One region of the Microbispora sp. CA-102843 genome, then DNA from elsewhere that is predicted to be linked to it. Evidence: riboswitches for the same ligand, from Rfam matches in the RefSeq annotation. Region 1 holds a riboswitch; each other region holds the start of a gene.
The links. A riboswitch is a leader RNA that binds a small molecule or an ion and turns the genes downstream of it on or off. The one in region 1 is predicted to bind cobalamin.
Positions count from the first base shown of each region.

Region 1 (3,227 bases):
GGAGGGCTGCATGCCTGCGGTGGGGCCGTTGCTCACGGGAGATCCGGCCGAGATCGGCGGCTATCGGCTGGAGGGCCGCCTCGGCGCGGGCGGCCAGGGGGTGGTCTACCTCGGCCGCACGGCCGAGGGCACGCCCGTGGCGGTCAAGCTGCTGCATGAGGGCTGGTCGGGGGATGAGGACGCCCGCCGCCGCTTCGCGCGGGAGATCGCCGCCGCGCGGCGGGTCGCGCAGTTCTGCGTGGCCCGGGTCCTCGACTTCGACCTCGACGGCCCGCGGCCCTACGTCGTGAGCGAGTACGTGGAGGGCCCCTCGCTGCAGCAGGCGGGACGGCGGTCGGGGCCCGCGCTGCACCGGCTGGCCGTGGCGACCGCGACCGCACTCGCCGCCGTGCACCAGGCCGGGATCGTCCATCGCGACTTCAAGCCCGCCAACGTGCTGCTGGGGTCCGACGGCCCGAGGGTCGTCGACTTCGGGGTCGCCCGCCATCTCGGCGCGACCACGGCGAGCGGCAGCATGGTCGGCACGCCCGCCTACATGGCGCCCGAGCAGATCGCCGGCGAGCCGCCCGCGCCCGCCTGGGACGTGTTCGCGTGGGGCTGCGTGATGGTGTTCGCCGCCACCGGCAGGCCGCCGTTCGGCGACGACGCGCTGCCCGCCGTGCTGAACCGCGTGCTCACAAAGGAGCCCGACCTCGGCGACCTGGAAGAGCCGTTGCGCTCCATCGTCGCGCTGGCCCTGCGCAAGAACCCCGCGGAGCGCCCGGGCATCCTCGACCTCACGATGCGGCTGCTCGGCGCGGTTCCGGAGGGGACCTCCGGGGACGTCCCGGGCGTGCTCGCCGCCACACGGCCTCCCGCGTATCAGGGGCCGGACACCGTCCCCGCACGGCACGGCGCCGGCCGCCGCCGGGGGCTGCTCGCGGGGGCGGCGGTCACGCTCGCGGCCGCGACGACGGGGGGCGTGCTGCTGTCCGTGCTGCCGTCCGAAGGCGCCGCCGGCGGTGACGCGCGGCACACGGCGGTCGCCGCCGTCACGCTCACTCCGGCGGCGGGTCCCCATCCCTCACCCAGCCCGTCAACCAGTCCCTCTCCCAGCCGGACGCCCGCCGCGCGCGAGCCCCTGCGCTTCACCGCACGCTTCGCGGGCGTGTGGCGCGGCAGGGTGGACTACCAGCCCGGCGCGTACGACACGCTCGTGCTGACTGTGCCGAAGAGCGGCAGCACCGTCACCGAGCAATTCGTCGACTACCGGTGCGTGGGCACGTCCAGGCTTCAGGTGGTCAGCGGGACGACGGTGCGGCTGAAGCGGGTGTCGATGCGGGGCAACTGCGTCCGCAACGGCACGATCTACCTGACGGTCCACGACAACGGGACGATGACGTTCGACTACAACGGGCACGGCGAGAACAAGTGGACGAAGAACGAGCCGTTCTACATGATCGCCACACTCAAGCGCACGTAGCGCCCCACTTGCGGCATATCTGACACCGAGGTGTATGTTGACCACCGTAAGCGACGGACGCGGAGGAAGCCGGTGTGAATCCGGCGCGGTCCCGCCACTGTCACCGGGGAGCGACCCTCACCCACGCCACTGCCCAGCACGGGCGGGAAGGCTGGGGGAAGCGCCGATCCGGGAGCCAGGATACTCCGGCCGTCGGACCTTCTACCGGGGGCGCGGACACCCCCAGGGGGGACATGCCATGGCCCGGACAGGCCTGCGCAGACGCGCCTCACTGCCGGTTTCGCGCTCCACCGCCTGACGTGGCGGCCGGCGGCGGCCTGCTCGTCGCGGGCACCACCTCCGACGCGGGGAAGAGCGTGCTGGTGGCCGGCCTGTGCCGGTGGCTGGCCCGCCGCGGCGTACGGGTCGCGCCGTTCAAGGCGCAGAACATGTCACTGAACTCCTACGTCACCGCCGACGGCGCGGAGATCGGACGGGCGCAGGCCGTGCAGGCGGCCGCCTGCGGGCTGGAGCCGACGGCCGACATGAACCCGATCCTGCTCAAGCCGGGCAGCGACCGCCGCAGCCAGGTCGTCGTGCGCGGAAGGCCGATCGCGGACGTGGACGCCCTGGAATACCGCGCGCGCCGCGACGAGCTGCGCGCGATCGCCGTGGAGTCGTACCGGCGGCTGGCCGACGAGTTCGACGTGGTGGTCTGCGAGGGGGCGGGGTCACCTGCCGAGATCAACCTCCGGGCCGGGGACATCGCGAACATGGGGCTGGCCAGAGCCGTCGGGCTGCCTGTGCTCGTCGTGGGCGACATCGACCGCGGCGGCGTCTTCGCGCACCTGTACGGCACGGTCGCCCTGCTCGACGCCGCCGACCAGGCGCATATTTCCGGTTTTATTGTGAACAAGTTCCGGGGCGCGCGAGAGCTGCTCGCGCCTGGGCTGGACATGATCGAAGGGCTGACCGGACGCCGGGTCTACGGGGTTGTGCCGTGGCTCGACGGGCTTTGGATGGATGTCGAGGACTCGCTGTCGCTCGACAACCGGCCCGTCGACACGGGGAGCGCGGCGGTTGACGGCGCGTTGCGGGTGACCGTCGTGCGCTATCCGCGCATCTCCAACTTCACCGACGTGGACGCACTGGCCGCCGAGCCGGGGGTCACGGTCGGCTTCGCCACGTCACCCGCCGCCTGCGCCGACGCCGACCTGCTGGTTCTGCCGGGCTCGCGAGCCACGGTGCACGATCTGGCCTGGCTGCGCGACACCGGCATCGCCGACCTCGTCGCCCGCAGGACGGGTCCGGTGCTGGGGATCTGCGGTGGGTACCAGATGCTCGCCCGCACCATCACCGACCATGTGGAGTCCGGCGCGGGCACGGTGCCCGGCCTGGGGCTGCTCCCCGCCGACGTCGTGTTCGGGACGGAGAAGACGCTCGGGCGGCCGGTCGGCGAGGGCTACGGGCATCCAATACGCGCGTACGAGATCCACCACGGGATCGTCACCCGCGACGGCGGTGAGCCGTTCCTCGACGGGTGCCGCGCCGGAAACGTGTGGGGCACGACCTGGCACGGCGCGCTGGAGAACGACGGGTTCCGGCGAGCCTTCCTCGGGGAGGTGGCGCGGGCGGCGGGGCGGGAGTTCCAGGGCGACCCGTCGCTGTCGTTCGCGCGGCTGCGGGAGGCGCGGCTGGACGCGCTCGGGGACCTCGTTGAGCGGAACGTCGATACCGACGCACTGGTCTCGCTCATCGAGAGTGGGCCCACGCCGGGCCTGCCGAC
Region 1 covers NZ_JBNJNF010000001.1:4,577,485-4,580,711, reverse strand. Annotated here, with positions in the region: gene ACQEVJ_RS21155 (serine/threonine-protein kinase) at 11-1,462, shown strand; cobalamin riboswitch at 1,525-1,648, shown strand; gene ACQEVJ_RS21150 (cobyric acid synthase) at 1,762-3,227, shown strand, end outside.

Region 2 (3,227 bases), 5.1 Mb from region 1:
GGACGTCGCCGTCGAGACCGAGATCGACCCCGAGATCACCCCATGGCTCGCCTTCGCCCGGCAGAAGACCGCGGAGATCGTCACGCTCACCCGGGGTCTGACGCGGGGCACCCGCGCCATCGCCGCCGACCTCGCCGACAACCGGGCGGCGCTCGAGTCCCGGGCGACCTCCACCCTCACCCGCAACCCGGCCGTACGCGCCCGCGCGGCGGCCGTGACACCGCAGGACGTCCGGCGCGCCCAGCCGTACGCCGAACGGGCGCGGGCACAACGCGCCCGGCTGGAGCTGCCGCTGGTGCCGACCACCACCATCGGCTCCTTCCCGCAGACCGCCGAGCTGCGGACCGCCCGCGCCGACCTGCTGGCGGGGCGCATCGACCGGGACGCCTACGACGAGCGGATCGCGGCCGAGATCCGCGAGGTCCTCGCCTTCCAGGAGAAGGCCGGCCTGGACGTCCTGGTGCACGGGGAGCCCGAGCGCAACGACATGGTCCAGTACTTCGCCGAGCGGCTCGACGGGTACATCGCCACCCGGCACGGCTGGGTGCAGTCCTACGGCACGCGTTACGTCCGGCCGCCGATCCTGGCCGGGGACATCTCCCGCCCCGAGCCGATGACCCTGCGCTGGACCCGGTACGCCCAGTCGCAGACCAGCCGGCCGGTGAAGGGCATGCTCACCGGCCCTGTCACGATGCTGGCCTGGTCCTTCGTCCGCGACGACCAGCCGCTCGGCGACACCGCCCGCCAGGTGGCGCTGGCGCTGCGCGACGAGGTCGCCGACCTGGAGGCGGCCGGTGTCGCCGTGATCCAGGTGGACGAGCCCGCCCTGCGCGAGACGCTGCCGCTGCGGGCCGCGGAACGGCCCGCCTACCTGAGCTGGGCTACCGAGGCGTTCCGGCTGGCCACGGCAGGGGTACGGCCGGAGACGCAGATCCACACCCACATGTGCTACGCGGAGTTCGGTGAGATCCTCGCGGCGATCGAAGATCTCGACGCGGACGTGATCAGCCTGGAGGCCGCCCGCTCGCACATGCAGGTGGCCCATGAGCTGGCCGAGGCCGGGTATCCGCGCGAGGTCGGGCCAGGGGTCTACGACATCCACTCCCCCCGAGTGCCGGGGAGCGAGGAGCTGGTGTCCCTGCTGCGTACGGGCCTGGAGGCCATCCCGGCCGGTCGGTTGTGGGCCAACCCCGACTGCGGCCTGAAGACCCGCGGCTGGGCCGAGGTCCGCCGTTCGCTGGAGAACCTCGTCACGGCCGCTCGCGAGATCCGTGCCGAAGTGGCCGACCACCCGCGGGCCTGACACGTCCCCGGTCCGGCACGGCTGAACACCGTGCCGGACCGGGATCACCCGACTGCGGTTGCGCATGCGTCGTATGCGACCATGGTCGTGAAGGCGACGGCGGAACGAGGAAGCCGGTGTGAATCCGGCGCGGTCCCGCCACTGTGATCGGCGAGCGAACCCCGACGACGCCACTGCCCGCACGCGGGTGGGAAGGCAGGGGCGAGCTTCGACCCGAGAGCCAGGAGACTCACGCGGTCGCCTCCTCGATGAAATTGGGGCGGATCTCCCCAAGAGAGGACGGTGGTCGCCATGCCATGCAACCGGCGTGACGCCCTTCTCCCTGCCCGCGGCACGGCTACCGGCTTCCCGGGCGGCTGTTTCATGCCTGACGGTCGTGAAACCCGCCGCCGTGCCGGGCTCTCGTGGTGATCCGGCTCCTCGCTCGCCGCGTCACGCTGTCGAGGAACGGCGGTCGCGGCCCGTTCACAGGAGACCACCGATGGGTATCCCCCGCCCGATCGGCGGCGCGTTGCTCGCCGTCCTACCCGCGATCCTTCTCACCACGGCCGCCTGCGGTGGCACCGAACCATCCGCGTCGCCCGCCACGGGCGCGGCGACGGCCGACAGCCGCTGCGTCACCTCCTACGACGCGAACACGGACTACTTCCCGGTCAAGCAGACCCTGAGGCACGCCACCAACTTCACCCTGACGTACGCGAAGAACTACCAGGTCGTCACGGTCAAGCAGCCCGCCCCCAACGCCAAGCCGGAGACGTACGTGCTGGTGCGCTGCGGCACGCCCGCCCCCCAGTTGTCGGGCGAACTCGCGGGCGCGGTGACGATCGAGACACCCATCGAGTCGCTCTACTCCGCCTCGACCACGCACCTGCCGTTCATCACCGAACTGGGTGTGCTGGACCGGCTCAAGGGGGTCGCCTCGGCCGGCTACATCACCTCCCCGGAGGTGCTGGAGCGGGTGAAGTCCGGTGCGGTCACCGAGTACGCCTCCGGGCAGGAGGTCGACACCGAGAAGGTGATCGGCGCCAAGCCCGACGTGCTGATGACGCAGGGCACCGAGGACAAGGCGTACGGTCCCCTGCGCCAGGCCGGGATCAAGGTGGTCGCCAACGCCGAGTGGCTGGAGTCCACCGCGCTGGGGCGCGCCGAGTGGATCAGGCTGATGGCCGCGCTCACCGGCACCGAGGCCAGGGCGAACGAGGTGTTCGGGAAGATCGAGTCCGACTACACGGCGCTGGCGGCCAAGGCCAAGGCGGCCACGCCGGTCACCGTGCTGCCCGGCCAGATGTACCAGGGCCAGTGGTCGATGCCCAACGGCGGCAGCTACGTGGCCGGGCTGATCAAGGACGCCGGCGGGATCTACGCGTGGGCGGACGCCTCCGGCTCCGGCAGCACCACGCTGGACCTGGAGGCGGTGCTGGCCAAGGCCAAGGACGCGAAGGTCTGGCTGGCCCAGGTCAACGAGTGGAAGTCCCTGGCGGACGTGGAGAAGTCCGACGCCCGCTACGCCAAGTTCTCCGCCTTCGAGACGGGCGAGGTGTGGTCGGCCAACAAGACCATGGGCCCGGGCGGCGGCAACGACTACTGGGAGCGCGGCGTCGCCCGGCCCGATCTGATCCTCGGCGACCTGGTGGCGATCCTGCATCCCGACCTCGCCCCGGGCCACGAGTTCACCTTCTACCAGAAGATGACCAGTTGACCGCGGCGGCACTGACGGCTGTCCCGGCGGCGCACCGCCGCCGGGCGGTGGTCCTGTCGATCCTGGCGCTGGCGGTGCCGGTCGCGTTCGCGCTGGCCGTCACGCTCGGCTCCACCTCGATCCCCCTGTCCCGGGCGCTGCCCGCGCTGCTGCGCGACGGCTCGGCCGACCCCGCCGTACGCGAGATCATCTGGACGGTACGGCTTCCGCGTGCGATCACCGCCG
Region 2 covers NZ_JBNJNF010000001.1:9,696,383-9,699,609, reverse strand. Annotated here, with positions in the region: gene metE (5-methyltetrahydropteroyltriglutamate--homocysteine S-methyltransferase) at 1-1,303, shown strand, start outside; cobalamin riboswitch at 1,369-1,553, shown strand; gene ACQEVJ_RS45325 (ABC transporter substrate-binding protein) at 1,785-3,002, shown strand; gene ACQEVJ_RS45320 (iron chelate uptake ABC transporter family permease subunit) at 2,999-3,227, shown strand, end outside.
Region 2: it holds a riboswitch for cobalamin, as region 1 does, so the genes downstream of both, ACQEVJ_RS45325 (ABC transporter substrate-binding protein) here and ACQEVJ_RS21150 (cobyric acid synthase) in region 1, are expected to answer to the same signal.

Region 3 (3,227 bases), 5.1 Mb from region 1:
GTCCCGCTCGCCGACGGCACGCTCGTCGCGACGCCGGAGGTCCCCGGCGACGACCTGATCCCGAGCTTCCTGGCCGCGTCCGACGTGCTCGGCACCGGCTGGTTCGGCGCGGTGGCCGCCCAGGCCGGCCCCGGCAAGACGGTGGCGGTCGTCGGCGACGGCGCCGTCGGCCTGCTCGCGGTGCTGGCGGCCAAGCAGCTCGGTGCGGAGCGGATCATCGCCATGAGCCGCCACGAGCCGCGGCAGAAGCTCGCCCTGGAGTTCGGGGCGACCGACATCGTCACCGAGCGCGGCGACGACGGCGTGGCGAGGATCAAGGAGCTGACCGGCGGGCTGGGCGCGCACTCGGTCGTCGAGGCGGTCGGCACCCAGGAGTCGATGCTGCAGGCCATCCGCTCCACCCGCCCGGGCGGGCACGTCGGTTACGTGGGAGTGGCCCACGGTGTCGTACTGGACGGCACGGAGCTGTTCTTCTCCCACGTCCACCTGCACGGCGGCCCGGCCCCGGTGCGCCAGTACCTGCCCGACCTGATCGACCTGATCTGGAACCGCAGGATCGACCCCGGCAAGGTCTTCGACCTCCACCTCCCGCTCGACCGGGCCGCGGACGCCTACAAGGCCATGGACGAGCGCCGCGCCGTCAAGGCCCTGCTGCGCGTGTGATCCCTACACCGATGAAGGAGAAGAAATGGAGATCGTGAAGCGGCCCCCGACCGGAAAGCTGCCCGCGCGGTGGTTCACCGGCGACGCCTGGGCGGACGTGATCTACCGGGGCGAGGAGCCGTCCCGGGCGCGGGCGAACATCGTCCGGTTCGCACCCGGCGCGCGCACCGCCTGGCACTCCCACGGCTTGGGGCAGACCCTCTACATCGTCGAGGGCGTCGCCCTGATCCAGTCTCGCGGCGGCGAGATCCTCCAGGCCCACCCCGGCGACGTGATCTGGACGCCTCCGGGTGAGGAGCACTGGCACGGCGCCGCACCCGACCGGTTCATGGTCCATCTGGCGCTGTGGGAGACCGACGACGTCTCCTGGCTCGACCACGTCACCGACGCCGAATACACCGGCCCGCGCGTCAGCGCCCGCCCCTGACCTCTGCGACCGTGTCCGGGTTCCGAGATCACAACCCGAGGGCAGCGGTGGCTCCGCCACTGGGCACACAAAGGGCGCGTAACCACTGTGACGCGACATGTTGGGTGTGACTTTTCTCAGCCCCCTATATATGGTGGTCGCTGCAGCTGGTTCGGCCGTCCATCCAGGACGGCCGAGGCAAGAGGGAACCCGGTGCGAGTCCGGGACTGCCCCGCAGCGGTGAGTGGGAACGACCGTTGTCACATGCACTGGATCCGGCCTACGGGCGATCCGGGAAGCGACAACCAGTAGGCAAAGCGGCGATATGGCCGCGCCGCCCACGAGTCCGAAGACCTGCCAGCGCGCCGTACACCGAGTGAATGGGTGTGCGGCCGGTCGGAGGCCGCGCGGGACGGCCGATGGCTCTGGCGCGCCGCTTTCGCATGCTCGCCGGAATGCCTCCTGCGCGCTGTCTCGGGCCTTGGGGACCGAGTTCGCGAGGAGAGAGCTGTGACGGTCACAGGGGTGTCACCGGACGGGGTGTCGTCGGTGGACGCCGAGCGGCAGGTTTCCATGCCGCGACGGGTGCAGATGCACGTACGCAAGCGCAACGGGGCGAGCGAGCCGGTCGACGTCAACAAGATCGTCCGAGCTGTGGAGCGCTGCGCGGACGATCTCGCCGACATCGATCCGCTTCGCGTGGCGACAAAGACGATCAGCGGCCTGTACGACGGGGCCACCACCGCCGAGCTTGATCGGCTGTCGATCCAGACCGCGGCGGAGATGATCGGCGAGGAGCCGCAGTACTCGCGGCTGGCCGCCAGGCTGCTGGCCGGGTACATCGACAAGGAGGTCCGAGGCCAGGGGGTGGCCTCCTTCAGCCAGGCGATCCGGCTCGGGCACGCGCAGGGGCTGATCGGCGACGCCACGGCCGACTTCGTGGCCGCGAACGCCCGCAAACTCGACGACGCGATCGACCTCAGGGGCGACCTCCGGTTCGAGTACTTCGGCCTGCGCACGGTGTACGACCGTTACCTGCTGCGCCATCCCTCCACCCGGCTGGTGCTGGAGACCCCGCAGTACTGGCTGCTGCGCGTGGCGTGCGGCCTGGCGACCACGCCGGCCGAGGCGATCGGCTTCTACCGGCTGATGTCGTCGCTGGCCTACCTCCCCAGTTCGCCGACCTTGTTCAACTCGGGGACGCGCCACACCCAGATGTCCTCCTGCTACCTGGTCGATTCCCCCCGCGACGAGCTGGGCTCGATCTATGAGCGGTACGCACAGGTGGCGCAGCTGTCGAAGTTCGCCGGAGGGATCGGCATCTCCTGGTCGCGGGTGCGTTCGCGGGGAGCGCTCATCCGGGGCACCAACGGGCACTCCAACGGCATCGTGCCGTGGCTGCGGACTCTCGACGCGTCGGTGGCCGCCGTCAACCAGGGCGGCCGCCGCAAGGGCGCCGCCTGCGTCTATCTGGAGACCTGGCACCCCGACATCGAGGAATTCCTCGAACTGCGTGACAACACCGGCGAGGACGCCCGCCGCACCCACAACCTCAACCTCGCCAACTGGATCCCGGACGAGTTCATGCGCCGGGTCGAAGCCGACGCGATGTGGTCGCTGTTCGACCCGAACGAGGTCCCGGAGCTGCCCGACCTGTGGGGAGAGGACTTCGACGCCGCCTACCGCGCCGCCGAGGCCGCCGGCCGGTACGTCCGTCAGGTCAAGGCCAGGGACCTGTACGGCAAGATGATGCGCACGCTGGCCCAGACCGGCAACGGCTGGATGGCCTTCAAGGACGCGTCCAACCGGCTGTGCAACCAGACCGCCGAGTCCGGCAACGTGGTGCACCTGTCCAACCTGTGCACGGAGATCATCGAGGTGTCCGGCGACACGGAGACCGCCGTGTGCAACCTCGGTTCGGTCAACCTCGCCGCGCACCTCGCCACGCACCCTGCCGGAAGCGAGATGGACTGGGAGCGGCTGCGCGCCACGGTGCGCACCGCGGTCACCTTCCTCGACCGCGTCATCGACATCAACTACTACCCGAGCCCGCAGGCCGCGGCCAGCAACCCCCGCTGGCGGCCGGTCGGCCTCGGCGTGATGGGCCTCCAGGACGTCTTCTTCGCGCTGCGGATGCCGTTCGACTCCCCCGACGCGA
Region 3 covers NZ_JBNJNF010000001.1:9,687,952-9,691,178, forward strand. Annotated here, with positions in the region: gene ACQEVJ_RS45290 (zinc-dependent alcohol dehydrogenase family protein) at 1-663, shown strand, start outside; gene ACQEVJ_RS45295 ((R)-mandelonitrile lyase) at 689-1,090, shown strand; cobalamin riboswitch at 1,220-1,445, shown strand; gene ACQEVJ_RS45300 (ribonucleoside-diphosphate reductase subunit alpha) at 1,580-3,227, shown strand, end outside.
Region 3: it holds a riboswitch for cobalamin, as region 1 does, so the genes downstream of both, ACQEVJ_RS45300 (ribonucleoside-diphosphate reductase subunit alpha) here and ACQEVJ_RS21150 (cobyric acid synthase) in region 1, are expected to answer to the same signal.